Regions from separate parts of the Bradyrhizobium lupini genome, predicted to be linked through region 1. Evidence: riboswitches for the same ligand, from Rfam matches in the RefSeq annotation. Region 1 holds a riboswitch; each other region holds the start of a gene.
The links. Region 1 has a riboswitch for cobalamin ahead of metE (5-methyltetrahydropteroyltriglutamate--homocysteine S-methyltransferase). Riboswitches for the same ligand answer to the same signal wherever they lie in the genome.
Positions count from the first base shown of each region.

Region 2: it holds a riboswitch for cobalamin, as region 1 does, so the genes downstream of both, AB3L03_RS05405 (TonB-dependent siderophore receptor) here and metE (5-methyltetrahydropteroyltriglutamate--homocysteine S-methyltransferase) in region 1, are expected to answer to the same signal.
Region 3: it holds a riboswitch for cobalamin, as region 1 does, so the genes downstream of both, AB3L03_RS05490 (DUF1636 domain-containing protein) here and metE (5-methyltetrahydropteroyltriglutamate--homocysteine S-methyltransferase) in region 1, are expected to answer to the same signal.

Region 1 is NZ_CP162553.1:2,751,531-2,761,794, forward strand. Features, by position in the region: gene AB3L03_RS13135 (hypothetical protein) at 1-383, opposite strand, end outside; gene AB3L03_RS13140 (cytochrome-c peroxidase) at 2,236-3,303, shown strand; gene metE (5-methyltetrahydropteroyltriglutamate--homocysteine S-methyltransferase) at 4,124-6,439, opposite strand; cobalamin riboswitch at 6,538-6,738, opposite strand; gene AB3L03_RS13150 (4Fe-4S binding protein) at 7,525-7,728, opposite strand; gene AB3L03_RS13155 (EAL domain-containing protein) at 8,299-9,510, opposite strand; gene AB3L03_RS13160 (GNAT family N-acetyltransferase) at 10,058-10,264, shown strand, end outside.
Region 2 is NZ_CP162553.1:1,057,839-1,068,102, reverse strand. Features, by position in the region: gene cobF (precorrin-6A synthase (deacetylating)) at 1-523, shown strand, start outside; gene cobT (nicotinate-nucleotide--dimethylbenzimidazole phosphoribosyltransferase) at 539-1,591, shown strand; gene AB3L03_RS05410 (histidine phosphatase family protein) at 1,592-2,164, opposite strand; cobalamin riboswitch at 2,237-2,439, shown strand; gene AB3L03_RS05405 (TonB-dependent siderophore receptor) at 2,555-4,912, shown strand; gene AB3L03_RS05400 (PepSY domain-containing protein) at 4,924-6,357, shown strand; partial or broken gene AB3L03_RS05395 (hydantoinase/oxoprolinase family protein) at 6,827-8,834, shown strand; partial or broken gene AB3L03_RS05390 (hydantoinase B/oxoprolinase family protein) at 8,831-10,264, shown strand, end outside.
Region 3 is NZ_CP162553.1:1,074,518-1,084,781, forward strand. Features, by position in the region: gene cobJ (precorrin-3B C(17)-methyltransferase) at 1-656, opposite strand, end outside; gene AB3L03_RS05465 (precorrin-2 C(20)-methyltransferase) at 653-1,384, opposite strand; gene AB3L03_RS05470 (precorrin-8X methylmutase) at 1,387-2,016, opposite strand; gene cobG (precorrin-3B synthase) at 2,016-3,179, opposite strand; gene cobN (cobaltochelatase subunit CobN) at 3,176-6,424, opposite strand; gene cobW (cobalamin biosynthesis protein CobW) at 6,424-7,473, opposite strand; gene AB3L03_RS05490 (DUF1636 domain-containing protein) at 7,470-7,853, opposite strand; cobalamin riboswitch at 7,948-8,166, opposite strand; gene cobO (cob(I)yrinic acid a,c-diamide adenosyltransferase) at 8,207-8,842, shown strand; gene AB3L03_RS05500 (cobyric acid synthase) at 8,853-10,264, shown strand, end outside.

The DNA.
Region 1 (10,264 bases):
GGTTTTGTCGTGAATTTAAGAGTCTTCCCTGAAAGGTCGGCCAATGAACCAGATGCGAATGTGAAAACTGTCGTGCCGGAAGTTGCGACCCCAATGCCTTGCTCGCCTTCCATGCTAGAGAAGTCGGTCGCCTCGGAGAGTTGCCCAAGTGCAACTCCCTCCAGCGCGTGGTGAAATTCCATGGAGGCCAAGTATGTCCCTTTGTCAGCAGCCCACTCGCTGACCGACACTGCTGTGATCCCCGCGTCGGTCAAGAGACCACCTTCGATCCGGCAGCCATATTGAACGGTGAGAATAATCCGCTCATTCCGAACTCCGGCCGGCTCTCGATCGGCGGCAGTGATCGTGCACGCGTACCGCCTTGTTTCCGCAACCGCCCCCATGCCTAGCCCGATCCACTCGAGAGCGGAACATAGTACAAAAGCGAGAGCGGGTCTTATCATTCGACTGCACCTGATCTGAAAAATCGTTCCCTGCTCTGTACAATCTGACGCTACGGGCGATTCAAGCTCCTTCGATCGCTCTGCCGGATCAACGTTACTCAGGTGACTGCGGTGTCGCAGAAGCGACGCGAGCGGTATCCCCCGGCAGTGCCCTTGGATGGGGCCGGAACGATTTCATTGTCGGTGCGCAGCGGGCAGCACGTCGGTGAACCAAGGCTATGGGCCGAGCTTTTCAGGTCGGCGGCGGCCATGAGAGGCGCGACGGCCCGCGGCGCCGGAGCGCTACATTCCTGACCCAGGCGCAGGCGCTCTGTGAGCGGACGCTATTTAACGCGGAATGCTCCCGCGGCACAGGTCCCCAAATTTTGCTTCACAATCTCAATGTAAAAGGAAACGTGGCCGAGACGAGCCGTTCAAAGGCAGACTGCCGCTCAAGCAGACGCTCTTCGAGCATCTTACGCTGGAGATCATCTAGCTCGCTTTGAAGCCTTCTGCGACAACGCCAAATGTCATTCCGTACGGATCTGATCTCATTCAAGCGATCGTCAATCGATGCCATCACGGATACCGTATCCAACTTGAACCAGCCATGGACAAGTGCTCAATCACGTCCTTCCTCGCTAAGCCGCCGATAGATCTCAGGACTTGGGCCATCTGCGGACATGATGTCACGATCTCCTCCCAGCGTGTCCTCTTGTATCGGCGTCTTTCAACGCAAGAGCACGAAGTAGCGGTTGCTCCTGCAGAAGTTCAGCTTATTTTGCCCTCACCGCGCAGGATTTCAAAAGCTAGCAGCAGCCCGTGAGTGGGCCGACTAGGTAATCCAACCAACACCCGCCGGATCACGGGTCAGGCCGGTCACCTGTCCAATTGGAGGAACGATCAATCGGACGGTCGCACCGTCACACTCTGGGCAGCCGCGCCTTTCAGACTTGAGCACGGCAATTGCCATGCCAGCGAACCTCAGGTGGAATTGAAACAAGCCATGTTCGGTTCGGAGGCTCGTCCTTTACGAACGAGCCGGGTTTCGCGGCGGCGGCGCGCCAGAGCGGCCCGGATATGAGTCGGAGAGGCTTCAGTCGGCAGGGCTCGGCGAAATCGTGAACGATGCGCACCGCCGGGCGCCTCGGCTCAGTGTCTCGCCCAGCTGCGTAGGTCTTGTTACCGCCGTTCCCGCGTGCGGCCGGCAAGCTGGCAAGCGAACTTCACCACAAGCATCTGCGATCACCTCTAGCCGGGCCTGGCGCCTTGTAGCATCTGTGACACTGAATGTAGTGATCAAACCAAGACATCCGCCTTTGTTTGTTCCTCCGGACCCGTTCTACAACTAAATCAGCAACTTGCATCTCGCGGACGCAACTGGCATCGCAGTTGCTAATTGTCCAACCACACCGTGAGCGCTGAGCGCGGCCAGCGGTGTAAGACGGAGACATCAACTTTGCGGGAGCGTATTGGCCACCCAATCGCTCGATGGAGCACCGATGCGGCCACCGGACAGCTTACTGCGTGCGGCACACTTGTTGTTGTCAGATCGACCTTCACGCCGAACGTTGAGGCGCTAGTCTGATCGACCAACAGAAAGGCCGCGATCTAAGCTCAAAGCGAACTCGCGAATCACATAAGCCCCTCAAGCCCGTGCGTGAACGCCGGCGGCGAGCTCCTCAGAGTCGTACATTTTTGATGCAGCCTCGCTTCAGAGGATCCGCTGCATGCTGCGCCGGACCCTCGAGGAGTGCGTGGCATCGCTTTCGACTGTTTCCTTTTCTAACAATCAGAACTAATGAGGCGGTGTATGAACATGTCGATCCCGGAGCTTCGGGTTGTCGCTGAAGCATCTATTTTAGCTATTGGGCTGCTGATGTCGTCAGGAGCTAACGCCGACGATGATCTGATGAGAAACGCCAAGCAGATCTTCCATCCAATCCCCTCGGTCATTCCTGCGGTAAAAAACAATCCGGTGACGCATGGAAAGGTGGAGCTTGGCAAGATGCTGTTCTTCGATCCGCGGCTATCGGCGAGCGGGGTCATTAGCTGCAATACGTGCCACAATCTCGGCACCGGCGGAGTCGATGCCGGTCCGACCTCCGTTGGTCACGGCTGGAAGGTCGGCCTGCGCCGGGCCCCAACTGTCTACAACGCAGTGTTCAATGCGGCGCAATTTTGGGACGGACGCGCCGCGGACCTCAAGGCGCAGGCCACCGGCCCGGTGCAGGCGAGTGCCGAAATGAATGCGACTCCAGATCATGTGCTCGGTATCTTGAACTCAATGCCCGGCTATGTCGTCTTGTTCAAGAACGCTTTTCCGAACGAAGCGAGACCGGTCACCTTTGAAAATTTTGCGAAGGCGATCGAGGCTTTTGAAGCGTCTCTCATTACACCTGCGGCTCCATTCGATCAGTATCTGGAGGGCAATACACATGCCCTCGATGATCAGCAGAAGTCAGGGTTGGCACTGTTTATGGCGAAGGGATGTTCCTCTTGCCACAATGGTATCAATCTCGGTGGACAGGCCTACTTCCCGTTCGGCGTGATGAAAAAGCCGGACGCAAGCGTGCTTCCGGACGCCGATAAGGGCCGGTTCGCGGTCACCAGGGCGGTCGGCGACGAATATGTCTTCCGCGCGGCGCCATTGCGAAACGTCGCGTTGCGAGCCCCTTACTTTCATTCGGGACAGGTTTGGAGCCTGAAGCAAGCTGTTGCCCTGATGAGTGAAATCCAGCTCGGCACCAAGCTTAGCGATAGAGAGGAAAACGACATTATCTCATTTCTGAATTCGCTGACCGGTCGGCTGCCTAAGATCGAATATCCGATACTGCCGACGCGCACCAACACGACACCAAAGCCTTCAATAGACAGATAGCCTTAGCAGCACCGGCCTCATTCCCTGCCGAACAGCAACAGATGCGCTCCAAGAACCCGGGGTCCCGCAATGACGCCAAAATGAATGATCCCCTGCTGTCACTGATAAGCAGGCACATAAAAAGCCGCCCGGCCTCAATGCGAGGCCGGGCGAAAGTCACGCGGGAGCGACGCTGCTTTCCGCATCGTTCCAGCTTTCGTCGGTAGGGAGGACCACCGGCGATCGACTTACGACGAGGGCACTCGCCGTCAAACAACAAGAAGCGGATATCGCTCTGCACAAGTTAGCGAGCCGCTTGCCTTCCGCTCCTGTCGTAAACTTCAGGACTTGCTCACCACTTGCCAGCTGTCCGGTTGGCACGGGCAGCGCCTTGATGGAGCTGGGATCCATCGCGCAGGCGGTTTGACTGCCGAGCCCTGAAACTCAACCGTCAGTTTGCCGTCACGCGCCAGTATTTTGGCACCGCCGAATACCAGCAAATCTTCCCGAAGACCGCGCGAAGGCGCAAATTAGGTATGAAATTCCGCAAGGGCGGTAAAATAGATTGTTGTGATGGGACGCATCCACGCGATGGATAAATGAAGCGATAGGACCGTGGTTCGCGTCGAGCGTAAGTGACTTGGAATATGTCACCTAATCGGTATGGCCGGCATGCGGTCGTCCGCCGGATTCGAGCTTGTCGCCGCTGTATGCGATGGCCTCCGCCGGGGCAAACCGGCATTCGTAGGCGCTGGAAACTTTGAAAGCTCGCAAGGTTATCGCGAGCTCCCAAAGCGCGTTCATCTTATTCACAGATAGGTTGGCGACACGCTCCGTACGATCATGCCTCGGCCCGCAACTCGCGTGCGGCGGCCACCATATTGACGAGCGCGGGACGCACCTCCTCCCATCGTCGAGTTTTCAGTCCGCAGTCGGGATTGATCCAGAGCTGCCGATCGGAAACCCGCTGCCGCGCCAACACAATCAGCTGCTTGATCTCGGCTGCTGCGGGAATGCGCGGTGAATGAATGTCATAGACGCCCGGCCCGATTTCATTAGGATATTTGTAGCTCTTGAAAGCGTCGAGCAATTCCATTTTGGAGCGCGACGCCTCGATTGAAATGACGTCGGCATCCATTGCTGCGATCGCATCGATGATTTCGTTGAACTCGGAATAGCACATGTGCGTATGGATCTGAGTTCCGTCAGCGACAGCGGAGGAGCAAACACGGAAACTGTCCACTGCCCAATCTAGATAGTCCTTCCACTGCGATTTGCGCAGTGGCAATCCCTCCCGCAACGCAGCCTCGTCGATCTGGATCATGGTCGCTCCAGCCGCCTCAAGGTCGATGACCTCGTCTCGGATCGCGAGAGCGATCTGTCGGCATGTCTCGCTCCGCGGGATGTCGTCACGGACAAACGACCAGTTCAGGATCGTCACCGGTCCGGTCAGCATAGCCTTGACGGGTTTTTTGGTCAGAGACTGCGCATGTCGCCACCATTTAACGGTCATGGGCTTCGGGCGGGAGACATCTCCAAACAGGATAGGAGGACGAACGCACCGCGAGCCATAAGACTGAACCCAGCCGTGCTTGGTGAATGCGAAACCCAACAGCTGCTCGCCAAAGTATTGAACCATGTCATTGCGCTCGAACTCACCGTGTACGAGCACGTCCAGGCCGATATCTTCCTGCCAATGCACGGTATGGGCTGTCTCCGCTTTCAGAAGCTGCTCGTACTGCGTGTCATTCAGCGCTCCCCGCGCATGAGCTGCACGCGCATTGCGGACGTCCGCCGTTTGCGGAAAGGATCCGATGGTTGTGGTTGGAAACATCGGCAATGCGAAGGCGACGCGCTGGACGTCGGCGCGCTGGGTGAACGCACTGCGACGGCGACGCATGCTATCGTCGATCGCGGCCATTCGTCCGGCGACGTTCGCACTGTGGATCTTCGGCGATGTTTCGCGGGTGACGGATGCATCCTCTGAGAGCGTGAGTTCATCGGCCACGTCGGCAGCATGGCCAGCCAGCGCTTTGCCCAATATCGAAAGTTCCTTGATCTTCTGCACTGAGAACGCCAACCACGTCTTCAGATTGGGATCGAGATCGATCTCTAGTTCAATGTCGGCCGGAACATGAAGCAGCGAGCAGGAGGGGGCAATCTGAACACGGTCCCTGCCCAGTTTTTTGACCATAGGAGCAAGTTGGTCGAGTAGCGCCGGCAGATTAGAGCGCCACACGTTGCGACCATCAACGACACCGAGCGAGACCACGAGATCTCTACCTGCTCTGGCGACAATCGCGTCCAACTGGTCAGGTGCACGAACCAGGTCGACATGAACCCCGGCAACGGGCAAGGCCAAGACTGTTTCAAGATTGTCGCCGACACCCCCGAAGTATGTGGCCAGCATGATTTTAAGGGCCGGCACGGCCTTAGCGAAATGAGCATAGGCCCGGCGGACAGCGGCCCGAGATGCTTCGTCGATGTCCATCACTAGGCATGGCTCGTCGAGCTGAACCCATTCAGCGCCGCGCGAGGCTAGTTCGCGGAGAACATCGACATAGACGGGGAGGAGTCGATCAAGCAGCGACAGCGGATTGAATGCGGGATTTACGCTTTTGCCGAGCTTCAGGAAAGTGACTGGGCCCACTAGGACGGGCCGCGTCTGATAACCGAGGCTTCTTGCCTCCTCATATTCCTCGATCGGCTTCCGAGAGGCATACTTAAAGATCTGATCCTGGTGAAATTCCGGCACCATGTAGTGGTAGTTCGTATCGAACCACTTCGTCATCTCCTGTGCGGCTACGCCGGGCCCATGCTGAGCGTGACCACCGTCTTGAGCGCCACGCGCCATGGTGAAGTAGGTTTTAAGCGACACAGGACCTTCGTTCCAGCCGTAAACGTCGGGAATGGCGCCGACCATTAGGCTGGTATCGAGCACATGGTCGTAGAGCGAGAAGTCATTCGAAGGAATGACGGTCGCACCGCGGGATTTCTGCCGTGCCCAATTAGCGGCACGAAGTCCACTCCCCGCCTCGAGGAGCTCGGCTTCGCTGGATTTTCCCGCCCAGTAGCTCTCGAGTGCGAATTTGAGTTCGCGTCGTGGGCCGATGCGTGACGTCCCCAGTGTGGCAACGGGAAGCGAAAGGATTGACATAGCTTAGACCCCATGTTGGGGCAAAGGCCATGGCGGACGCAGACAGCGAACATCGCGTGAGCGACAACTGCTTGGCGCACACCGGGACGCCCCGCCCGTGGACGATATCTTGTCGAGGCAGGTCTCCTGGCTCACGGGTCGTCGCTGCTGTCCGGCCTTCCCGAAGCCGCATGGCTTCAGTGACTTCGTTGGACAGCGGCTCGCCGCTTACAGTTGCGGGGGCAGCGCCGGCATTGCACCGGCTTCCCTCTTAGCTCCGGATCAAACGAAATCCGGAGACCGCGACGGCTTGAAATTATGCGCACGATGGATCGATGCGTCAACCTACTGATTCTCGCTGCGACATTGCCCAAGCGATTACGAGCGCACTAGGCGGGTACGACGGTCTTGCTCGCGGCCTGGTGAACACGCCCTGATCCGTGGAGGCTCCGCTTGTGAAATGCATTCGCTCCCTGCTCGCGTAACGGTTGAGCTCCACCACCGGAACGAACCCGGGCCGCTTTCGGTATCTGTGTGATCGCGAGGAGGCGACCTTTTCCGTCAGCAGCTTTTCGAACCTGCGCGTCAGGAAGTGCGATCATCCTCGTCCGGCATCCGTTTGCTCACTGCCCACGAGGCTCCGTAAAAATTTCGAAAGCCGGATTGCTCCAGGACCGCACGGATGATCAGGTCGGCTCCTTGGTGTTCGGCGGGCCCGCGACCAGGCACGAGGTCGACCGCTCCGTGAGGTTGGCCAAGATGATCTTCTCGGTGCACTAGGTGTTCACGTGCTGAGCGACTTTTGCGTCGGCTTCGATGCGTCGGTGGCCGCTCGACGCCGGTCTGCCTCGCCTCGACTCGCGGCCCGCGACGATAGGCCTTAACGCGGCCACTGAGCATCGAGGGCCTTGTCCTTGTTCGTGACAAATTCGACGGTGTCCTCCGACAGAGCCCTTTGAGGGGTTCCTCGAGTCGCTCAGCGCCTTAAGCTCATAACGATGTTAATCGACCTCGATGCGCCCCATGCGGTCGTGGTCTCCTCAAGGTCCCACATCTACAACTTCGTTCGCGAAATCGAGCGATGAGGCCTTTTGGTCGCGGGCTGCCTATCCTGTCTTGGACGGGACACAGGTGTCAGGGACCGGACAGACCACCGCGCATTGCGGCGTGTCGCAATGGCCCTCGCACTCCGTACATTTTTTGGCATCGATAACGTAAATGTCGCGCTTCAGACTGATCGCCGCGTTGGGACACTCGAACTCACATGCGCCACAAACGGTGCATTGCGAAGCGACGATCTTGTAAGCCATGCCTTCCGACTCCTTAGGCGAGCGATGCCATGGGCGATCCCTTTCAAATGCCGTGCCAAACGCAGACGCGCTCAATGTTGGGCAATTTTCCCAATTCGGCTGTCCCGGGTCTGAGACCATGTTGCATCTGCGACAGCAACAGGTCGCTTCAATTTCAGGCTACGAGCCCTCGGGCCCTCTTGCGAGAGCCAGTCGCGACTTGACTCTGAAAGCGTCTGTTTGGCACGTCAGCGCGGGAGCAAGCGAGGCTGACGCTTCCTCAACCGGCGGCGACAAAAAGCCGCGAACGGCGCAGGTCTAGGTCGGATCTCGGCAAACCTCCGGTCACATCACCCCGACTGGAGGTTTGTGCAAGCCTCGCTCATGGCTGCAACGCTAGCTGCGGAGGACTCGCTGGAGGCTTGCCAAAACGGGCTTGTTGTATAACAAGCTTCGGAGGGAAATGAAGTGGCGGCGGGACGCGCAACACTGGCTTTGCAGACCGATTGAATTGCACTCAGCCTCATGCCTGGTGCGAGTAGGCATGGCGGTGCTCGTGATCGTCGCTTGGCCGCACTCAGCCACTCGCAACTATTTTGGACGAGCTGGAGCAGGGTTGAAAGATGACTGTGCAAATTGCTTCAGTGGCATGGCTTTTCCGAACAAATGGCCCTGCGCAAGGTCGAAGCCGAGTTCGGCCACAGCGATTAGGTCGGCCTGGCTCTCCACACCTTCGGCGACGGTGCGCACATTATACTCTTTGGCTATATCGACGATATGGCGGCACACCGTTCGCTTGAGGGGCCCATTCGCGCAGCCGCCGACGAACTGACGATCCACTTTCAATTTCATGAACGGGAATTTTGTCACCCCCATCAGCTGCGGCCAATTGGCACCGACATTGTCGATTGCAAGGCCAATGTTGTGAAAGCGAACCTCACGCGCAACCTCGACCAGGAGATCTAGGTTCTGGATAGCTTCCACGCTCTCGATTTCAATCGTCAAACCGCCGAAAGCGGGGTGCGACGGCATGCGCCGACAGAGATCGCGTACCGCCTGCGGGTCAATCAGGAATGCTGCCGGGAGATTGATGGAGAGATCAATCGAAGTTTGCTGCTCCAGAAGATACTGCCAATCCTTGATCGCGCGGTCGATCACGAACTGCGACAACCCCCTAAAATGCGGATCGTGAGGTTCCGGGATGAAATAGGCTGGTGGAACGACGCCCCAGGTCGGGTGCCGCATTCGCACATGCGCCTCGGCGCCGCGGCGGCTAAGGGTACACGCGTCAAACTTCGGCTCATACCAGAGCTCAAGCCAGCCAGCGTGTAAGGCTTCTCCGACATGGACCGCGGGACGGGGCGCCGGCTCTCTTGGCAAGAGCATGGCGATCCGATCGCGCAACGTCTCGGCTGCAAACGGCGCCTTGAGCGGCGGCAGCATAGCAAGTCCATATTCACTACCGACCTGCTGCACTGCCGCCATGATGATCGACTCGCGGGCTCCGAACGCCAGCACTCGGCCTGCAAATTCTTCGCGTACCAGCATCTCGAGCAATCGTCCAGGCTCGATGCGGTCCGAGCCAATGCCGAGCAGGATCAGATCAGGGAGCTCCGTGCGGAGTACGTGCGGCATCTCGTCAGCAGTCCTGCATTCGCTGATAACAAATCCCATATCCTCCAGCACATCCCGTAGAAAGGCGCGCAGATGCCGCTTGCCGACCAGGCACGCCCGCGGCCGCACCTTACGTTGCCCGAAGATTACAGGTTTCCCTCCGACCAGTCCGGCCTGCCCATGTTCCATCGCAACCACTCCCGTTCCGTGAGGGTGCCTTAAACGAGGAGCGAAGGTCCAAACAAGCTGTGCTTCCCGATATCTTTCGATTGTTCGAGATAAGCTTAAGATAGTGCATTGGTGTGCAAGATCTTTCGCGATCTTGCTCAGACGATTTTATCGGGCGCACGCGTATGATACCTGTCGCGCTTCGCGCAACTTTGTGCGAGTGACGCACGCGAGGTCGGAATCTCTCCTTCGCACGCACCGAGCTGACGCTCTATGGCGCTGCGATCATCGAGGCGCACGATTTATTGAATCGAGTAGTTCGTGAGCGACGATCGGCAATCACTCTTACGAACGTTTGATCGGCATGACCGGCGTGTGCCGTTTGGTGAATATTTTCCAATCGAAGGCAACCCATCATGAGTTCGCAGCCGCTCAAGCCGCAGTCGATTCTGAGAACGGCAATGGCTTGCAATTACCTCAACTCTGTTGCCTATAGCGAGTGTGGACGTGCTGCTTCCTACCGAGCCTGATAGTTGCTTTCAATTGCGTTTTCTGTATTCTCCTGAGCATGAATTTCCTCCAGAGGGCTAGGTCGGGTGTTCGTGTTGGCGCTGAAGGGCAAGGCCTGTCCAGCGCGGGCACGGCTTTGCGCAAGAGCGTGCCAGGAGATGAGAACGCGGTCGCAAAAGCGGTCGAAGAGCTACTTTCCGAGTTAGGTGGCCCCGGACCGGAGTTCAGCCTTCAAGGCGCGAAGCGGGCGGCGTTGCACCTGATT
Region 2 (10,264 bases), 1.7 Mb from region 1:
CTATCGCAAGGGCGTGGACGATTGGCATGATGCCGTGGCCGCCGTCTGGTCGCAGACGATCGGGGATCATCTCGAAGGCGAAGGCAAGGTCGCGCTGTTGATCTGGGGCGATCCCTCGCTTTACGATTCCTCGCTGCGTATCGCGCGGCGGCTCGATCCCTTGCCGACAATCGAAGTCGTGCCCGGCATCACCTCGATCCAGACGCTGTGCGCGGCGCATGCGATGCCGCTCAACGACATCGGCGAGCCGTTTCTGATCACGACCGGACGCCGCTTGCGCGATGGCGGTTGGCCGGCAGGTGTCGACACCGTGGTGGTGATGCTCGACGGCGGCACGGCATTCCAGTCGCTTGATCCGGCGGGCCTGCACATCTGGTGGGGGGCCTATCTCGGCATGCCCGATCAGATCGTGATGTCCGGCGCGCTGGCCGAGATCGGCCCGCGCATCGTCGCCGTGCGGCAAGAGGCGCGCGAACGGCACGGCTGGATCATGGACAGTTACATCCTCAAGCGCAGGCCGTAAGGCAAGCGAGGCAGCATGCTCCCCGAATGGGTCACCCAACAATGCCCCGATATCTCCGCAGTCCACCGCGAGGCGGCGGTGGCGCGGCAGGCGCAACTGACGAAACCGACCGGCGCGCTCGGCCGGCTCGAGCAGCTCGCGATCGAGCTTGCGGGCCTGCAAGCAACCGAGCAGCCGCGCGCGGCGCGGGTGCCGATCATCATCTTCGCCGGCGATCACGGCATCGTCGCGCAGGGCGTCTCGGCCTATCCGCAGGAAGTGACCATCGCGATGCTGGCGAACTTTGCCTCCGGCGGTGCCGCAATCTCGGTGCTCGCGCGTGAGCTGGGCTCCAGCCTGGAGGTCGTCGACGCCGGCACGCTGGCGCAGGGGGAGATGGCTGGAATCATGACCGACAAGCCGCGCAGCGGTACGCGCGATTTCAGCGTCGAAGCTGCGCTCACCCCCACGGAGCTGGCATTTGCGTTCGAAGCCGGCCGACGTGCGGTGACGCGCGCACAGGCCGGGCAGCCCGATCTTCTGATCTTCGGCGAGATGGGCATCGGCAACACCACGACATCGGCGGCGATCGCGGCCGGCTTGCTCGGCGTGAGCGCCGCGGAGATCGCGGGCAGCGGTACCGGCATCGACGCGGCCGGCCGTGTGCACAAGGCGCGGGTGATCGACGCTGCAATCGCACGCCATGACATTGCGGGCGCTGCGCCCGAAAAGATCCTGTGCGCCGTCGGCGGTCTCGAGATCGCCGCCATCTGCGGTGCCGTTATCGCGGCTGCACAGCACCGCATCCCCGTGTTGATCGACGGCTTCATCGTGTCGGTCGCGGCGCTGGCGGCGGTGCGGCTCAACCCTTCGTGCCAGCTGTCCCTGCTGGCCTCGCACCAGTCGGCGGAGCAGGGGCATCGGCTGGTGCTGCGCGCGCTGAACGTGCAGCCGCTGATCAGCCTGGATCTCAGGCTCGGCGAAGGATCGGGCGCGGCCATCGCGCTGCCGCTGGTGCGGTCGGCCTGCGCGCTCCACAACGGCATGGCGACCTTTGCGCAGGCCAATGTGCCTGATCGTCCGGCCTGATCAAATCGTCCGCTGATTGACGGAGACGACGCGCCAGCCGGTCGCGAGCCGGTCAATCCTGGTCAGCGACAGCGGATCGATCATGAAGCGCAGGGCCGCTTGTGGCGTCAGGTCGAGCGCGATGCACAGCGCCGCCCGGATCGTGCCGGAATGCACGACGAGCGTTGCGGCCCCGGTGCCGATCTTCGACAAACCCAGGCGGACCCGCGCGACCTGTTCCTCAAAGCTTTCGCCGCCGGGCGGCCGTCCGCGCGCCAGATCGCTCCAGAACCGTGCATAGGCCTCGCCACCGGTCGCGGCGAGTTCGTCATGCCGACGGCCGGTCCAGTCGCCAAAGTCTTGCTCGCTGAATTCGTCCAGCTGCAGCGGCTCGAGTCCCAGCGCGCGGGCCGTTTCGACGGTGCGCCGCGACGGGCTCGCATAGCTCGCGGCGTCCCGCGGCAAGCGCTGGCGCAGCGCCTCCAGCTGCGCGCGAGCACCGAGATCGGCCGGCGCGTCGGCTGCATGGATGATCCCCGAAACGCCATCGACGGGCGCGTGCCGTATCAGCCAGAGGAAGGTCTCGCCTTCCATGCTTTTCTCCAAGGAAACTGGTCGTTGTGGCAATAGCGCCGCAACTGGCACATTGACTCTGTCTGGATCGTAATCCTAGATGCTCGCGACGGTTTCCCCGAGAGGGGATGAAAAGGGAATGCGGTGCGGGGACGTTGTCCCCAATGCCGTGGCTGCCCCCGCAACTGTAAGCGGCGGATCTTGCGTCACGAGCCACTGGGTATCTCGGTCCCGGGAAGGCGATGCAAGGTACTGACCCGCAAGCCAGGAGACCTGCCGTCAGCCGTGGTCACACGCGAAGATGTCGGTCGGGGAGTACAGACATTCGGCTTCATCGGAAGGCTGCAAGCCGGACGATGGGACCCTGGTTCGCGGTGACGTGCCACTGACGTCACTCCGAGGTCCAAGACCGTGTATTCCCTTCGTATCGTACGACCACGCCGTTTCCTACTGGCATCCGCCGCTCTCACATCTTTCGTCGCCATCGACATGCCAGCGGCCTTGGCGCAGCAGGCCCGCGAGCCACTGCCGCCCGTCGAGGTGTCGGCGCCACAATCCCGCAGGCAGTCCAGCCCGGCCGGACGGGACGCGCAGAGCTCACGCCGCGCAGCAGCGCGCCGGCCGGGGACTGCATCCGCAGTGCCCAAGCCCGTCGTGCCGACCACGGCGGCACAGACGCCGCTCAACACCAATGCCGTCGCCGAAAGCGCTTCGCGCCTCGGCCTGACCGTGCGAGAAACACCCGCGACCGTGGAGGTGATCTCGGCCGCAACCATGCGCGAGCAGGGCTACCGCACAGTCTCCGACGTCGCGCAGGGAGCGGTGGGCGTCACAGCCGGCGACAATCCGGCCGAGCCTTCGGCTTTCTCCATGCGCGGCTTCACCAACAGCCAGATCAACACGCTCTACAACGGCATCAAGATCGGTCCGCAGAACATGACCTCGCGGATCATGGACACGGCCAATCTGGAGGCTGTCGAATTCCTGAAGGGTCCGGCATCACTGATGTCAGGCGAGGGCGCCGCCGGCGGCGCGATCAACTTCGTCACCAAGCAGCCGCACACCGGTCCGATCCGGAACGAGGCGGATTTCTCCTGGGACTCGCTGAACTCGTTCCGGGCGCATTACGGCTCGGGCGGCAGCACCAATGTGCAGGGGCTGGACTACCGCTTCGACGTCAGCCGTTCCTCGCTCAACGGCTTTGCCGACGACACCAACACCAAGACGCTCGATGTCTCCGGCCAGCTCAACTACCGCATCTCCGACAGCCTCAAGGTCTGGGGCGCGATCGAGTATCGGGAAGATCGCTCGAAAGCCTATTGGGGTGCGCCGCTGGTGCCGATTGCCTTCAGCGGCTCGCATGCGACGACGGGGATCGTTTCCGGCAATTACGTCTCGAACTACAACAAAACCGATCTCGGTGCCGTCACGATCGACGACCGCACCTTCAATACTAACTACAACGTCCTCGACAACAGGAACGTAGCGAAGGAGGTGTGGCTGCGCGGCGGTTTCGAGCTGAATCTGGCGCCCGACCTGACGCTGAAAAGTCAAGCCTATGCTTACGGAGCTGAGCGCACATGGTTCAACAATGAGATCGAGGCGTTCAATTCCGGGACCAACATGGTCGATCGTGAGCGCTTCTATGTCGCGCACAGCCAACGCTTGGTCGGCAACGTCACCGATTTGATCTGGGACGCGAATATCGCCGGCTTTGACAACCGTTTGGTCACGACGCTTTCCTCAAGCTACCTTGATTTCGTGAGGCCGGGCGCCGCAAATTTCCCCGGCGATTCCATTCCGCTGGTCGATCCGCCTCGCGGCTATTACGGCCTGCTCACCATTCAGCAGCAGACCGCGCGCATCGACAATGAGGCGCTGTCGTTCGAGGACCGGTTGAAGTTGACACGGACCTTTGCGCTGGTCGGCGGCCTGCGCGTCGAGCATATCGGGCTCGACCGCAATTCGACCGACAAGTTCGGTCTGGAGAAGGCGAACTTCCCGTTCTCGCAATCCTGGGTCCCGACCACGGGCCGTATCGGCTACACCTGGGAAGCCGTACCGGGCCTGACCTTTTTCAGCCAATACGCCACCGGCGCAGACATCTCGGCCAACAACATCTTCCTGCTCAATCCGACCGATCCGCTGAACCTGACCACCGCGCGCACCTACGAGACCGGCGTCAAGCACCTGTTCTGGGACAACCGGGCGGAGTGGTCGTTCTCGGCCTACGACATCCTGCGCAAGAACGTCTATGCCGCGGCCGGCGGCATGCAGCTCAACCTTGCCGGACGGCAGGAATCGAAGGGCGTCGAGCTTGCCGCGTCCGTGCGTCCGATCGGTCCCCTGCGTCTCTGGGGCAACATCGCCTATGTCGATGCGCGCTACGCCGACTTTAATTTTGTCGGCGGCTCGTTCTCCGGCAACACGCCGCCGAACGTGCCGCGCGTCGTGGCGAATGCCGGAGCGTCGTATCGGTTCTTCACGCCGTGGCCCGTGGAAGTCGGCGTCACCGGCCGTCACGTCGGCGACCGCTACAACACCGATGCGAATGTCGTGACGATGAAGGCCTACACTGTCGCGGACGTCTATGCCTTCGTCGACATCCCGAAGACGGTGTTCAACGCGGTCGACCAGGCTCGCCTGACTTTCCGGGTGCGCAACATCGCCGACAAGCGCTATGCGATCTGGGGCGATCCGTTCTATCCCGACCAGATCCTCTTGGGTGCACCGCGCACCTATGAACTCTCGGCCGCATTCAAATGGTAGGATGCTGATCGATGATGCGCGCGATCGTCCTGCTGCATCGATGGCTCGGGATCGCGTTCTGCCTGCTGTTCGCGATGTGGTTCGCGACGGGAATCGTGATGCACTTCGTTCCGTTTCCGTCTCTGACGGAAGCGGAACGCTTCGCCGGGCTTGGGCCGCTGGCGAGTGCTGGGACGAGGATTGCAGTCGCCGATGCCGTTGCCGCGAGCGGCATCGCGGATGCGACGCGCGTTCGCCTGATCCAGCGCAGCGACGGCCCGGTCTATGTCGTCTCGGGGCCATCGCGCGCAGGCGCAATCCGCGCCTCCGATGGGGGCGACGCGTCGGTCGCGTCTTCCGACGTCGCATTGGCCATCGCGCGAGATCACGCCCGCAGCCGCGGGCTGGATGCCGGACCAACCGAGATCGTTGCGCGCTCGGACTACGACCAATGGAGCGTGCCGAACGGCTTTGACCGCCATCGGCCCTTGTTTCGGGTTGCCCTCGGTGATGCCGACGGGAGGGAAGTCTATGTCTCCTCGCTCACCGGCGAGATCGTCCTGGATACGACGCGCAACGAGCGGACCTGGAATCTGGTCGGGAGTGTGCTGCACTGGATCTATCCAACGGTCCTGCGAAGCAACTGGTCGCTGTGGGATCGCGTGGTCTGGACCTTGTCGCTGCTGGCCCTGATCGCGGCTTTGCTTGGCTCTGTGCTCGGGCTTGCGCGGATCAAACCTCGCAGCGGTCTGATCGGCTCGCCCTATCGCGGCTGGCATGCGCTGCATCATCTCATCGGCCTCGTTGCGATGGTGTTCGTGCTGAGCTGGATTTTCAGCGGCTGGCTCTCCATGGATCACGGGCGGCTGTTCTCGCGCGGGCAATGGGCCTCCGCTGAATCCAGCGTGATGAACGCTTCACCGAACTGGACGGCGGCCCCATCGCTCGATCGGCAGCCTGTATCGCCATCGACCCGTGAAATCGAATGGTTTGCCTTCAACGGCACTCTCTATCGGCGGGATCGAACGGCCCTTGCCGGTCAGACCTTGATCAAGGCAGGGGACGCGCCCCGCGATGGACCGACGAGATCTCTGGATGTGCACGAGGTCCAGGGGTTGACCGCGCGCCTGGCGGCCGGCTGCGGCGGTCCGTCTGTACTTGCCGAGGACGACAACTATCCCGCGCGGTCCACTGTCCCGGGCGCCCCGGTCTACCGCTCGTATTGCGGTGACCTCTGGTTCGACATCGACGGCGCCGACGGCAATTTGCTGCAAAGGCTGGATCCATCGCGGCGGGCCTATCGCTGGTTCTACGGCGCGCTGCACACGCTGGATTTTCCGGTTCTCGTCGCGCACCCGTTGCTGCGCGACGGCTTGGTCGTCGGGCTCTGCTCCCTTGGCTTTCTGTTCTCCATCACGGGCATCATCATCGGCTGGCGCCGCCTGCGTCCGTCCTTCGCGGCCTGAGAGCCGGAGCGGGCAAAACCACCGCTTACTGATCGTACAATAAAGAGAGGCTGAGCCGACTGCCATGCATAGCTCATAAGCAATCGCATGGTCCGTAGGGCCGGTCGATCGCCTGCAAATTAGACAGTGCGTGCGGGGCGCGTGGATTGCGCTGCAGCGGATGTGGTGTTTCGTCCGGGAAAATTCGTGGTGCGCCGCACTTATGTCGCGTCGAACGATCCACACCGACGTGCTCTCCATGCGGGCAGGGCTGCACTAAAATGTGCCTCGCCGCGCCGCGCCGGTCGCGGGCTGGTCCAGTGCATTGCGACAACTCTGGCCCTATCCCGAGGCCATCGCTCTGTCGCACGCTCGCAAGCGGTGGCATGACAGGGGATGATGATGAGCGCTCTCGGTTTGCGATTGAACCTCGCGAAGGACGGGAACCACCCGGCGTCCGGTTCGAATGTCGTCCGCAGCTGACCCACACATGAGCACTGACGAAAATCACTGGGAAGTTGGCACCGATATCGGCGGCACCTTCACCGACATCATCGCGATCCGACACTCCCCCGCGGAGGCACGGATCGCGAAGGTGCCGTCGCGACCTCAAGCTCCGGTTCAGGCGATGCTGGAGGCGATCGAGGCGGTCGGCCTGCGCAAGAGCGAGATCAAGCGCTTCGTCCACGGCACCACGCGCGTGACCAACGCCATCGTCGAAGGACGGCTGCCGAAAGTGGCACTGGTGGCGACCGAAGGCTTTGCCGACGTGCTGGAGATCGCGCGCTATCGCCGCCGCGATCTCTATCGTCTCGACGTCCCGCCAAAATCGCTGCCGCTGGTGCCGCCGGAACGATGCTTCGGGCTTGCTGAGCGCCTCGATCACGAGGGCCGGGTGCTGAAGGCGCTGGATGACGCGGAGATCGAGCGTCTGGTGGCCTGGCTGAAGGGGACCGGCGTGCAGAGTGTCGCGGTCGCGCTGCTGCATGCCTATGCCAATCCGGTGCACGAGAAGATGCTCGGCGAGCGGCTCAAGGGCGTCGTTGCCCACGTCTCGCTGTCGCACGAGGTCAATCCCGAGGCGCGCGAATACGAGCGGACTTCGGCGACCGTGTTCAACGCCGCGGCGATGCCGATTGCGGTGGAATATCTCAGCGAACTGGAGCTGCGGCTGCCGATCGGTCCCGGCCTGCAGGTGTTTCATTCGGCCGGCGCCATGGTGCCGATCTCGGCCGTGAAGCGGCGGCCGCTGGTGATGGCGATGTCGGGCCCCGCGGCCGGCGTCTCCGCATCGGTCAGCATCGCGCGCCAGCTCGGCACGTCCCGGATGCTGACGTTCGATATGGGCGGCACCACGACCGACGTGTGCCTGATCGTCGACGGTCAGGCCGAGATGACCGACGGCCGCATGCTCGGCGACAAGCCGCTGCGCCAGCCGATGCTCGCGGTGCACTCGATCGGGGCGGGCGGCGGCTCGATCGTGCGCAACGGCTCCGGTGGCCTGACGGTCGGACCGGAAAGCGCCGGCTCCGAGCCTGGACCGGCCTGCTACGGCCGCGGCGGTACCGAGCCGACCATCACCGATGCCAACGCCGTGCTCGGCTATCTCAATCCGGACGCCAAACTCGGCGACCGGATCGGAATTGACATCAAGGCAGCCAGTGATGTCATCGCGCCGATCGCGCGCACTCTGGGGCTGAGCCTGACCGAAACCGCGCTCGGCATCATCAAGGTCGCGAACGCGACAATGGCGCGCGCGCCGCCGCGTCACCGTCGAGCGCGGCATCGACGGGCGCGACTGCACGCTGCTCGCCTTTGGCGGTGGTGGCCCGATGCATGCCGCGGGCCTTGCAGATCTCTACGGGATTGCCGAGGTCGTCGTTCCCAGCGCGTCGAGTGCGTTTTCGGCACTGGGCTGTCTCACTGCCGATTTCAGCTTCCTCCAGCAGCAAACTCTGCGCGCTGCGCTCGATGGCATCGACCTCGCCCGTGTGTCGGAGCGGATCGGGGTGCTGATCGACGATGCCTCGGCGCCGCTGATCGCCAACGGGGTTGCCGCGACCGAGATTCAGATCGAGCTGGTGGCCTTGATGCGCTACGCGGCGCAGAACGACGCCATTCCGGTGCCGTTCGCGCGACCGCTCGACGTCATCACGCTGAAGAAGGATTTTCTGGCCCGGCACCACGAGCTGTTCGGCTATGCGACGGGCGAGAGCTGCGTCATCGAGTCCGTGCGGGTGCAGGCGCGCCGTCCATCGACGACCGTCGTGAGCCGGCCGGCCATCGCGGTCAGAACGGTCTCCAAAGGCGAGCGCATCTGCTCGTTCGATGGCTTTCACGACATCGCCACAAGCATCATCAACCGTGCCTCGCTGACCGAAATCGTCAGCGGCCCGGCCATCATTGAAGACGCATGGTCGACCGTGGTGGTCCCGCCCGGCTGGCAGGCGAGGCCTGATGTTTCAGGCAATCTGTTCCTGACGCGGGGGGCCGCATGAAGCTCGATCCGTTCGTCGTCGAAGTCATCCGGCACGGGCTTTCGGCCGCCGCCGAGGAAATGAGCCTGGTGATGACGCGCTCGGCGCGCTCGCCGCTGCTGCGCGAGGCCGGCGACCTGTCGTCGGCGATCACGGACGCCCGCGGCGACCTGGTCGGGCAGGGCCGCGACATCCCGATCCATCTCGGCGCGATGGCCTACACGGTCCTCGAATTGCTGAAAGTGGTGCCGCGCGACAGCCTGAACGACGGCGACGCATTGATCTACAATGTCGGCCCGCTCGGCGGCAATCATCTCAATGACGTCAAGGTCGTGCGCCCGGTCTTCATCGACGGCGAGATCGTGGCGTTCGCGGTCAGCCTCGCACACTGGCCCGATATCGGCGGCACCTGGCCCGGCAGCTATTTTGCGAAAGCCATCGACACCTTCCAGGAGGCGATGCGCATTCCGCCGGTTCTGATCGCCACGGCAAGCGGCGTCAATACGCCGATCGTGCAGCTGCTCAAGGCCAATGTTCGAGATCCGAATCCTGCGAGGGCGATCTTCTCGCCCAGATCGCCGCAACGAAAGCCGGTGAGAAGCGCATCGTCGAGCTATGCCGCGAGCACGGCAAGGCGGTCTTCACGGCGGCGCAGTCGCGCCTGCACGATCTTTCCGAAATCGAGATGCGCGAGGCGCTCCGCGATCTGCCTGACGGCGTCTACGAGGGCGAGGATTATCTGGACGACGGCGGCGTCGACGACGCGCCCGCGCGCATTCATGTCAAGATCACCATTGCAGGCGACGAAGCGACCTTCGATCTCTCGGGAAGCTGCGACCGCGTCTCGAATTTCTGTAACACGACGCCGTTCATGGCGCGCTCTGCGGTGGCCTATGCCGCGCGCATCATGAGCGGGCGCGACATGAACCAGAACGCGGGCGCGCTGCGGCCGCTGACCATCATCACGCGCCCGGGCTCCATTCTCGAGCCGGGGTGGAATGCCTCGGTTGCGGCCGGCAATCACGAGACCTCGATGCGCATCGTCGATGCGATCTTCCGCGCTATGCAGGACACCATTCCCGAACGTCTGTCGGCTGGTGGGGCGACCACGGCAGGCGTCCTCTTCTTCGCCGAGCCGCGGCAAAACGGTTCGTGGAAGATGCTCTACGAGGTCCACGGTGGTGGCGAGGGTGCGCGGCATGATCGGGACGGCATCTCCGCGACGCGGGTGCATCTGTCCAACACTTCGAACACGCCAATCGAGGTGATCGAGGCGAATTACGCGATCCAAGTCGAGCAGCAGGCCATTCGTCGGAATTCCGGCGGCACGGGAGTCCATCGCGGCGGGGACGGCGTCATCCGTACCTATCGCATCCTGGCGCCGTCGATGCATCTGACTACCTGCATCGAGCGCATGGTGATTGCGCCGTTCGGCATGCAAGGCGGCGAAC
Region 3 (10,264 bases), 1.7 Mb from region 1:
ATGTCGGCCATCTCGGGCCGGGCTTCGTTCAGCCTGACGGTCTCGATCTTTTCGTCGGCGGCGCTGATCGCGCGCGCGAAAATCACAAGACGGTCGCCACAGCCGGCCTCGTTCAGCACCGCGAGCGCACGGCCAAATCCTTCCGGCCGGCTCGCCGAGCGCGGATTGTACATCGCGATGGCAAAATCGGCTTCCGCGGCGAGCCGCAGGCGCTTCTCGATCACCGCCCACGGCTTGAGATTATCGGAGAGATTGATCGCGCAGAAATCATGGCCGAGCGGTGCGCCGGCGCGCGCGGCAGCCGCCAGCATCGCAGTGACGCCGGGCAGCACGCGGATCGGCAGCTCCTGCCATTGCGGCGCCTGTTCGAGCGCCTCGAACACGGCGGACGCCATCGCGAAGACGCCGGGGTCGCCGGAGGACACGATGACGACTTGGCCGCCTTCGGCCGCGAGCCGCAGCGCCTCGCTCGCGCGCTGCAGCTCTTCGCGATTGTCGGAAGGATGCAAAGTGAGCCCTGCCCGCGCTGGCACGCGCGCGACATAGGGCGCGTAGCCCAGAATGTCGGTCGCGGCGGCAAGCGCGGCGGAGACCTCGGGCGTCACCAGCGCAGCGCTGCCCGGGCCGAGGCCAGCGATGGTCAGCGTGCCCGTCATTCGGCGGCGTCCGGATGCCGGCCCTTGCCGTGCACGAGCACGATCGCAAAATAGGGGCAGTCGGCGGCGTCGATCTCCGCAAGCCGCACCACGCGCTCGCCCGGCATGGTGCCGCGCTCGACCAGCCACGCATCGTCCAGCCGTCCGGCGGCAGCGAGCGCGCGGCGCACTTTCGCGAGATTGCGCCCAGTCTTCATGATCACGAGCGCATCGGAATCGCGCATGCGGCGTTCGAGCTCGTCCTCGGCGAGCGTGCCCATGAGCACCGTCGTCACGTCGTCGCCGAGCGCAATCGGCTGTCCCACGCCATTCCAGCAGCCGACCATGCCGGGAATGCCGGCGATCACCTCGATCTCGACGCGGCCCTGCAGGCGCATGTGCAGATGCATGAAGGAGCCGTAGAAGTAAGGATCGCCCTCGCAGAGCACGACGACGTCGACCGCGCGCGCCAGCCGCGCCAGTCGCTCCGCCCATTCGTCGTAGAAGCCGGCAAGCAACTGGACATATTCAGGCGTGTCGAAGGCGATCTCGGTCGTAACAGGATATTCCATCGGATATTCGGTGACGTCGGCAGCCAGCATGCCCTCGACGATGCGGCGCGCCTGGCCGGGCCGGCCCTTTTTGCGGAAATAGGCGACATGCCTCGCGCCGCGCACCGTGCGATCGGCGCGCACGCTCATCATATCAGGGTCACCGGGGCCGAGACCGCAGCAGATGATGCGTCCCATCGCTATTCGCTCCGGCTCGCCAGCGCGTTCACGGCGGCGACCGTGATCGCGGAACCGCCAAGGCGGCCCTCGACCGTCAGCGCCGGCACCGGGGAAACGGCCATCAGCGCAGCCTTGGATTCGGCCGCGCCGACGAAGCCGACCGGACAGCCGATGATTGCCGCGGGCCGTGGGCAGTCCCGGTCCTCCAGCATGTTGAGGAGATGGAACAGCGCGGTCGGCGCATTGCCGATCGCCACGATCGCGCCGTCGAGATGCGGCCGCCACAGCTCCAGGGCCGCGGCCGAACGGGTGTTGCGCATGGACTGCGCGAGCGCGGGAACGGTCTCGTCGCCCAGCGTGCAGATGACGGCGTTGGCGGCGGGAAGCCGCGCCCGCGTAATTCCTTCAGAGACCATGCGCGCGTCGCACAGGATCGGTGCGCCCTTCTGCAAGGCCGCGCGTGCGGCGACCGCCATGCCTGATGTGAAGCGGATATGCGCTTCGAGGCCCACCATGCCGGCGGCATGGATCATCCGCACCACCACCTGCTCCTCGTCCGGCGTGAAGCGCGCAAGATCGGCTTCGGCCCGGATGGTGGCAAAGGACTGCCGGTAGATCGCAGCGCCGTCGGTCTCGTACGTGTGCGGCATCAGTGCCCTCCCATCAGGATGGAGGGATCTTTGACGATGTCGTCGCGATTCAGCCCGCGCAGGATGGGCTCATCGCGCGTCGACCCGGCGCGCACGAGATCGAAGCCTGCGCCGGTCGCGACCAGAGTGATGGCGGCGGGACCAGAATGGGCGCAGCCCTTGGCACAGCCGGAGACGTGTAGCCGTGCGGCCGCGCCGATGTTCGGCGCCAGGGCCGCGGCAAGGCCACGGGTATCGGCATGCGCCTCGCGACAGCGTGGCGCACCGCTACAGGCGATGACGCGCAGCGCAGGGTCGTAGGCCTCGGTGATCAGGCCGGTCGCGTTCGGCATCACGCGCTTGGCTTCGCTCAAAACCATCCGCCACGGCGTCATGCGCAGCGCATGTCCGCAACCGGCGAACTGGTTGAGCGTTGCATGCGCCATCTGTCCGAAGGCGACCCCGACCATCGCACCTTGCGCATAGAGGCCGGGACGCGCCGCGGCCATGATCGGCGCCGGCTCGGCCTCGCCGCGCAATGCCGCCGGCAAGATTGCACCGGCTGCAAGATGCGCCGCCATCCGCCCTCGCCCGCCTCTCGCGCCGCCGGAGGTCACGAACCAGCCGGCGAATGCGAGCGCGGTGGTCACGGCCTCGCCACGTGGGACCGAGCGGCCGAGTTTGTCGCCATCAGCCCGTACCAGCAGTCCGCCGGAACCATCGCGCTCGATCCGCACGTCGGCGGAATCGCCCGCAAGCACGCGTGAGGTGCCGTCGTCGATGGCGAAGCCGAACTTGGTTGGAAGTTCGAGCTGGCTGTCGGCGAGCGCCTCCTCGAGCTCGGCGGCGAGCGATTGGGTCTCGTCCCCGCTACGCCAGAACGGCGTCACAAGGATGTTGCGACGGGATTCGGTCTCCGCATCCGGGTCGAGCAGCGCCAGTTGGGAAAGGCCATCGAGCAGCAGCCTGTGGCTGGTCTCGTTGACGCCCCTGATCTGGAGATTGGCCCGGCTGGTCACGTCGATCAGGCCATTGCCATGGCGTTCGGCGAGATGAGCCAGTCCGGAGATCTGCGCCGCGTCGAGCCGTCCGCCGAACGGACGCACGCGGGCCACCAGCCCGTCGCCCGATTGCATCGGGCGCAGCGCGCCGGGACACCAGCCCTTGACCACGGAAGCACTCATGAGGCCTCCCGCAGCGCAGCCGCAATCGAGTTGCGGCGCGTTCGCCAGAGCGAGGCTTCATGCAGGCGCGTGAAACACGTTTCCATCGCGGCGAGTGCCGCCGGATTTTCGCGGGCCATGAAGGCGTGGACGTAGTCATGGCCGAGCGTCGCATCGTAGTAGAGGTCGAACAGATGCGGCGGCACGGCGCCGGCCAGATGCGCGAAGGCGGCCATGTGCTCGAGCGTCGCGGTGATCTCGGCCGCCCCGCGAAAACCGTGGCGCATCATGCCCGCGATCCAGGCCGGGTTGGCCGCGCGCGCGCGGACGACACGGGAGATTTCCTCGGTCAGCGTACGCGCATGCGGCTGCTCGGGGCGCGTCGCATCGAGATGATAGAGCGATGGTCCCGCCGCGCCGAGATGGGCCGCGGCAGCCGCAATGCCGGCCTCATGCGCGGCATAGTCGGCCGCGAGCAGAAGATCGGTTTCCGGCAAATCCTGCATGTGAACAAAAGCATCGGCCGATACGATCCGCTTCTCGATACCGGCACGATCGAGCTTGATTTCGCCATCGGCCGAGAACGCCCATGACGATGCCGAGAGCCACGCTTCGCCGGCGGCTTCGCGCGTCTCGGGCGTGAAGGCGTCCGGGATTGCCGAGAGACCCACGCCGTATTGTCCGGGACGCGGCGCGAACACGCGCGATGTGCGATGGCGATATGGATTTTCGTCGCCCTCGTCCTCGCGGACCGACAGCGCCGCGGCTGCCGCCTCGAACAATTGCGCAAGGCCTGAGAAGACGTCGCGGAACAGGCCCGAGACACGCAGCGTGACGTCGATGCGGGGCCGGCCAAGCTCCGCAGGCGCGATGATGTCGTAGCCGGTGACACGGCCGGAAGCATGATCCCAGCGCGGTGCGAGGCCGGCCAGATGCAGCGCCATGGCGAACTCTTCGCCGGCGGTGCGCATTGTCGCCGAGCCCCAGAGATCGACGACAAGGCCCTTTGGCCAGTCGCCATGATCCTGCAAATGACGACGTAGCAATTCTTCGGCGAGCTTGATGCCTTGCGCATGCGCCGACGGCGTCGGCACCGCGCGCGGATCGACGGCGAAAAGGTTGCGTCCCGTGGGCAGCACGTCCTGGCGGCCGCGATAGGGCGAACCTGACGGCCCCGGCGCGACGCGCCGGCCTGCAAGCGCGGCCCGCAAAGCGTCGCGCTCTGCTTCACCGCAGGCGCCGCGGCCGAACACGTGCAGGCCGTCGCCGAACTGGCTTTCCTTGAGATCGCAGACGAAGCGGTCGATCCGCGGGATCGCTTCGGCCGGAGCGGCCGCTGCATCGAGGCCAAGATCGTCTTCGAGGCCAGCCGCGCGTGCCTCATCGCGGATCGCGGCGATCAGACGCTGGCGGCGGGCGGGATCGAGACCATCGGCCGTCGAGTACTCGTCGAGGAGCTGTTCAAGCCTGCGCAATCCGTCCGGCACCGCTGATATTGCGAGCTGCGGCGGCAGATGGCCGATGGTGACGGCCCCCAGGCGCCGCTTGGCCTGCGCAGCCTCGCCGGGGTCGTTGACGATGAAGGGATAGATGACGGGCAAATCGCCGATCAGGGCTTCCGGCCAGCACGCCTGCGACAGCGCCACGGATTTTCCGGGCAGCCATTCCAGCGTGCCGTGCGCGCCCATGTGCACGACGGCATCACAGCCCTGCTCGCGGAGCCAGAGATAGAACGCGACATAGGCATGGCGCGGCGTGCGGGCGAGATCGTGATAGTCGGCATCGCGCGCGGTCGCATCGCCACGCTCCGGCTGAACCGCGATGATCGACCGGTCGCATTGAATCGCAGCGAAATGGAACGCGCCGTCGCGACAACCCGGATCGGTCTCCAGCGCGCCCCAGGCTTGCGCGAGATCATCCTGCAACACTTGCGGAAGGCGCGACAGTGCAGCACGGTAATCGGCGACGCTCCAGCTCAAGGTCTGCTTGAGCAGCGTCTCGCCGAGGGCATGGACCGGATCGAGATCAAATCCGGCCTCCGCGAAGTCGGACACCAAAGCCTCGACCGACGCCAGCGCATCGAGACCCACCGCGTGCGCGATCTGATGCGGACGGCCCGGATAGTTGGAGAGCACGAGTGCCATCCGCTTGTCAGCGGCCGGCGTCTCCGCAAGGCGCCGCCAGGCCGCAACGCGCGCGGCGACGGCCTTCACGCGCTCCTCGTCAGGCCTGTGTGCCAGATGCGAAAATTGCAAATCGGGATCCCGCATCGCGGCAGACTTGAAGCTCACCACGCCCGCGAACAGGCGGCCGTCGACCTCGGGCAGCACCACATGCATCGCGAGGTCGCCGGGCGACAGGCCGCGGAGCGAGCTCGCCCAGTCCTCGCGGCGGGCCGTGGAGAGCGCGACCTGGAACACGGGGCAGGATGCGGCGTCGAACGGCGTCGTGCCGTCGTCGCCCATCGCCGAGAACGCGGTCGCATTGACGATCGCGGCCGGAGGATTTTGCGCGAGATATCCGCGCAACCAATCTGCAACGCCTGGAGCCTTCAGCGAGGTAACGAAGACACCAAACGCGTCGAACCCCTTCTCGCGCAATGCGGCGATCAGGGCATCGACCGGGCCGGTGTCGGCAGCGGTGAGATAGGAGCGATAGAAGGCCACGAGCGCGCGCGGCCTGCCCTCACCCGACGCCGGCGCGGCAATGACGCCGCGCGCGGGATCGTAAAAGCCCATCTCGGGCACGGTCATGTCGCCGATAACAGGTCCCGCATAGAGGCCCGAAGCCAGCGCAAGCTGCGCGATCGCGGCTTGCGATGGGACGGGGCCGCCGGTGTCGCAGAGCACCTTGAGCCGCCGCAACGTCGAGACCGGCAGGGTCGAATACGCGTCCAGCCGCGTATCGTCGCGGCCGTCGGCCGGCAGCACGGCCAGCACGATGCCGCGCTCCTTCGCCAGCTGCTGCAGGGCCGCGAGCCCATACGGCCAATAGGATTCCCCGCCGATCAAACGCACGAGAATGCCGCGCGCGTGCGCAAGCGTGCGTTCGACATAGGTGTCGACCGAGAGCGGATGACGAAGTTCTGCGAGATTGACGAGCCGCAGCGACGGCAGGCTGTCGCGGCCACGGCGCCAGCCGGCCGCGAACGCGGCAAGATCGGAATCCGAATACGAGAGCACCACGAGATCGGCCGGGTCCTGGCCAATGTCCCTTGGTATCGCGGTCTCCTCGAGACCGCGGCTCTCGCGGAAGACGACGTGCATCAGATACCGGATCCTGAAAGACCGAGTCCCGCCTTGATCGCGGCCTCGTCGATATCGCCGTGCTCGCCGATCACGACCAGCTTTGACTGCCTCGCACCCGCGCCCCAGGGCTGGTCGAACTGGTGGCGCACGCGCTCGCCCACCGCTTGCAGCAAGAGGCGCATCGGCTTGCCTTGCACCGCGATGTAACCCTTGACGCGCAGCACATTCTGCTCGCGCGCCAGACGCTGAACGGATGCAACCAGCGCTTCGATATCGGTGACCTCAGGAAGATCGATCACGACGGACGCAAAATCGTCGTGCTCGTGATCCTCTTCGCCGTCGTGATGCGAGGGACGCGCGGCGAGATCGTTCTCGGCGGCAGCACCGAGGCCGAGGATGAGGCGCGCGTCGATCGCGCCGTCGGTGATCGCCAGCATCGGCACGCGGCGCGACATCTCGGCGGTGATCGCCGCCTTGGCCGCTTCGAGGCCTGCCGCGCCCGCAAGATCGGCCTTGGTCAGCAGCACGATGTCGGCGCAGGCGATCTGGTCCTCGAACACTTCCGACAGTGGCGTCTCATGGTCGAGATTGCCGTCCGCCGCGCGCTGCGCTTCGACGGCAATTGGGTCGGGCGCGAAACGGCCGGCGGCGACAGCTTCGGCGTCGGCAAGCGCGATCACACCATCGACGGTGATGCGCGAACGGATCTCCGGCCAGTCGAACGCCTTGAGCAGCGGCTTGGGCAGTGCCAGGCCCGAAGTCTCGATCAGAATATGATCGGGCCGCACCGGCCTCGACAGCAGCTTCTCCATGGTCGGAATGAAATCGTCGGCGACGGTGCAGCAGATGCAGCCGTTGGCGAGCTCGATGATGTTCTCTTCCGGGCAATTCGCATCGGCGCAGGATTTCAGAATCTCGCCATCGACGCCCTCGCTGCCGAACTCGTTGACGAGCACCGCGAGCTTCTTGCCGTTGGCATTGGCAAGCAGATGCTGGATCAGCGTGGTCTTGCCGGAGCCGAGAAAGCCCGTGACGACCGTGACCGGGACTTTTGCGAGCGAATTCATTCGGCGGCCTCCGGCACGACGGCCAAGGGGGAAATGGGGGGAATGCGGGCAAGCGATTGCTTGCGGAAGATCTCCGGGCGGCTGCGCCAGGGCACAAGGCCGTCGGGCGCGGCCGCATAGGCCGCGGCGCCCGCGACCACGTCGTTCGCATTCGCATCCGAGAGGCGACCATAGACATAGGACCAGCGGCCGGGCGCGCTGAGCGCGACCGAGCAACCCTGGTTGCATGCCGACAGGCATTCGACGGGAACCACGCTGACGCCGTCAGGCACGCCGGCCTCGAGGATCGCACCATGCAGGCGCTTGCCGGGCGTCGTCTCGCCCTCGCCAAGCGTCTGGCCGGCGCGGCAGGTGATGCAGACATGAAGTGTGACGGTCATCGCTTCTTCCAGAATAAACAGCGGGAAGCGAAGAGGCCCACGAACCGTTCTTGCGAAGGCCCGTTTCCCCGTCGCGGAACACCCCGTCCGCCGGTCCAAAATCGTCCGCGCTGGCAGGTCTCCCGGCTTGCGGAGCAGGGTTTCCCCTTCGATCCCCGCCTTCCCGATCCCCAGGGGATCAGTGGCTTCGGGCATCTCTCCGGTCACGGTCGCGGGGGCGGCTGCATTTTGGAACCAAATCTTGCCGATTCGGACCCTATCGCATTCCCTCTTCGCCTGTCGTAGGACAGGAACCAACGCCGGGCCACCATTTGCCCCCGACCGCCTCTTGTCAAGCCGAAGGACCCCGTCCGATGACCTCCGAACCGGATAGCCAGACGGCCGACGAAACCGACGCCCGCCATGCCTCGAAAATGGCGAAGAAGAAGGTCGCCCGCGACAAGATCATGGCGACCAAGAGCGGCGAAAAGGGCCTCATCATCGTCCACACCGGCGCCGGCAAGGGCAAGTCCTCCTCGGCCTTCGGCATGATCGTCCGCTGCGTCGCCCATGGCTTCCCCTGCGCGGTCGTGCAGTTCATCAAGGGCGCCTGGGATACCGGCGAGCGCCGCATGCTCACCGGCCATTTCGGTGACCTCTGCCAGTTCCACGCCATGGGCGAAGGTTTTACCTGGGAGACGCAGGACCGCGCCCGCGACATTGCCGCCGCCCGCGCCGGCTGGGAGAAGGCCAAGGAGCTGATCCTCGATTCGAATCTCCGCATGGTCGTGCTCGACGAGATCAACATCGCGCTGCGCTACGACTATCTCAATATCGCCGAGGTCGTCGATTTCCTGGTGACCTCGAAGCCGCCGATGACGCATGTCGTGCTCACCGGCCGCAACGCCAAGGACGAGCTGATCGACATCGCCGATCTCGTCACCGAGATGACGCTGGTCAAGCATCCCTTCCGCTCCGGCATCAAGGCGCAAGCCGGCGTCGAGTTCTAAGAAACTCGCGATGGCGCGCGCATTGATGATCCAGGGGGCCGGCTCGGACGTGGGCAAATCGCTCATCGTCGCCGGCCTCGCGCGCGCCTTTGTGCGACGCGGCCTATGCGTGCTCCCGTTCAAGCCGCAGAACATGTCGAACAACGCGGCCGTGACTGTCGACGGCGGCGAGATCGGCCGCGCCCAGGCGCTCCAGGCGCTCGCCGCCGGCGTCGAGCCGCACACCGACATGAACCCGGTGCTGCTGAAGCCCGAGACGGATGTCGGCGCGCAGGTGATCGTGCATGGAAAACGCATCGCGACCGCGCGTGCGCGTGAATATGCGGCGATGAAGCCGGCATTGATGGACGCGGTACTGGAGAGCTTCGAGCGGCTGAAGGCGCGCGCCGATCTCGTGCTGGTGGAAGGCGCCGGCAGCCCGGCCGAGGTGAACCTGCGCAAGGCCGACATCGCCAATATGGGTTTTGCGCGCAAGGCCGATGTGCCGGTCGTGCTGGTCGGCGACATCGACCGCGGCGGTGTCATCGCGCAACTCGTCGGCATCAAGACAGTGATCGACCCGGATGATGCCGCGATGATCCAGGGCTTTGTCATCAACAAGTTCCGCGGCGATCCCACGCTGTTCGATGACGGCTACAAGCTGATCGAAGAGAAGACCGCATGGCGCGGCTTTGGCGTGCTGCCCTGGTTCGCGCGCGCCGGCGAGCTGCCGGCAGAGGATGCGCTGGGCCTGAGCGATGCGCGCAAGCCGGGCCAATGCAAGATCGCCTGTCTCGCGCTGTCGCGGATCGCCAATTTCGACGATCTCGATCCGCTCAAGCTCGAGCCTGGCGTCGATCTGGTGATGGTGCGGCCGGGCGAAGCCATTCCCGGCGATGTGCGCCTCGTCATCATTCCCGGTTCGAAATCCACCCGCGGCGACCTCGCCTTTCTCCGCGCGCAGGGCTGGGACATCGATCTGCTGGCGCATTGCCGCAGAGGCGGCCATGTGCTCGGCCTCTGCGGCGGCTATCAGATGCTCGGACGCAGCGTCAGTGATCCCGATGGGATCGAGGGCCCCGCCGGCGACACACCGGGTCTCGGGCTTCTGGATGTCGAGACGGTGATGAGCCCGCAGAAGACGCTGACGCGTGTCGCGGCCGTGCATGCCGCGACGGATCAACCGATCGAAGCCTACGAAATCCACATCGGCCGCACTGATGGGCCGGATCGCGCGCGGCCATTCGCAAGGCTGAATGGCGAACCGGAAGGCGCGATCTCGCGCGACGGGCGCGTGCAAGGCAGCTATCTGCACGGCCTGTTCACGTCGGATGATTTCCGCAAGGCCTTTTTGGCGAAGCTCGACATTCCCGCCGGCGACGAGCCCTATCACGCCAGGGTCGATAGCGCGCTCGATGCGCTCGCCGATCACATCGAGCAACA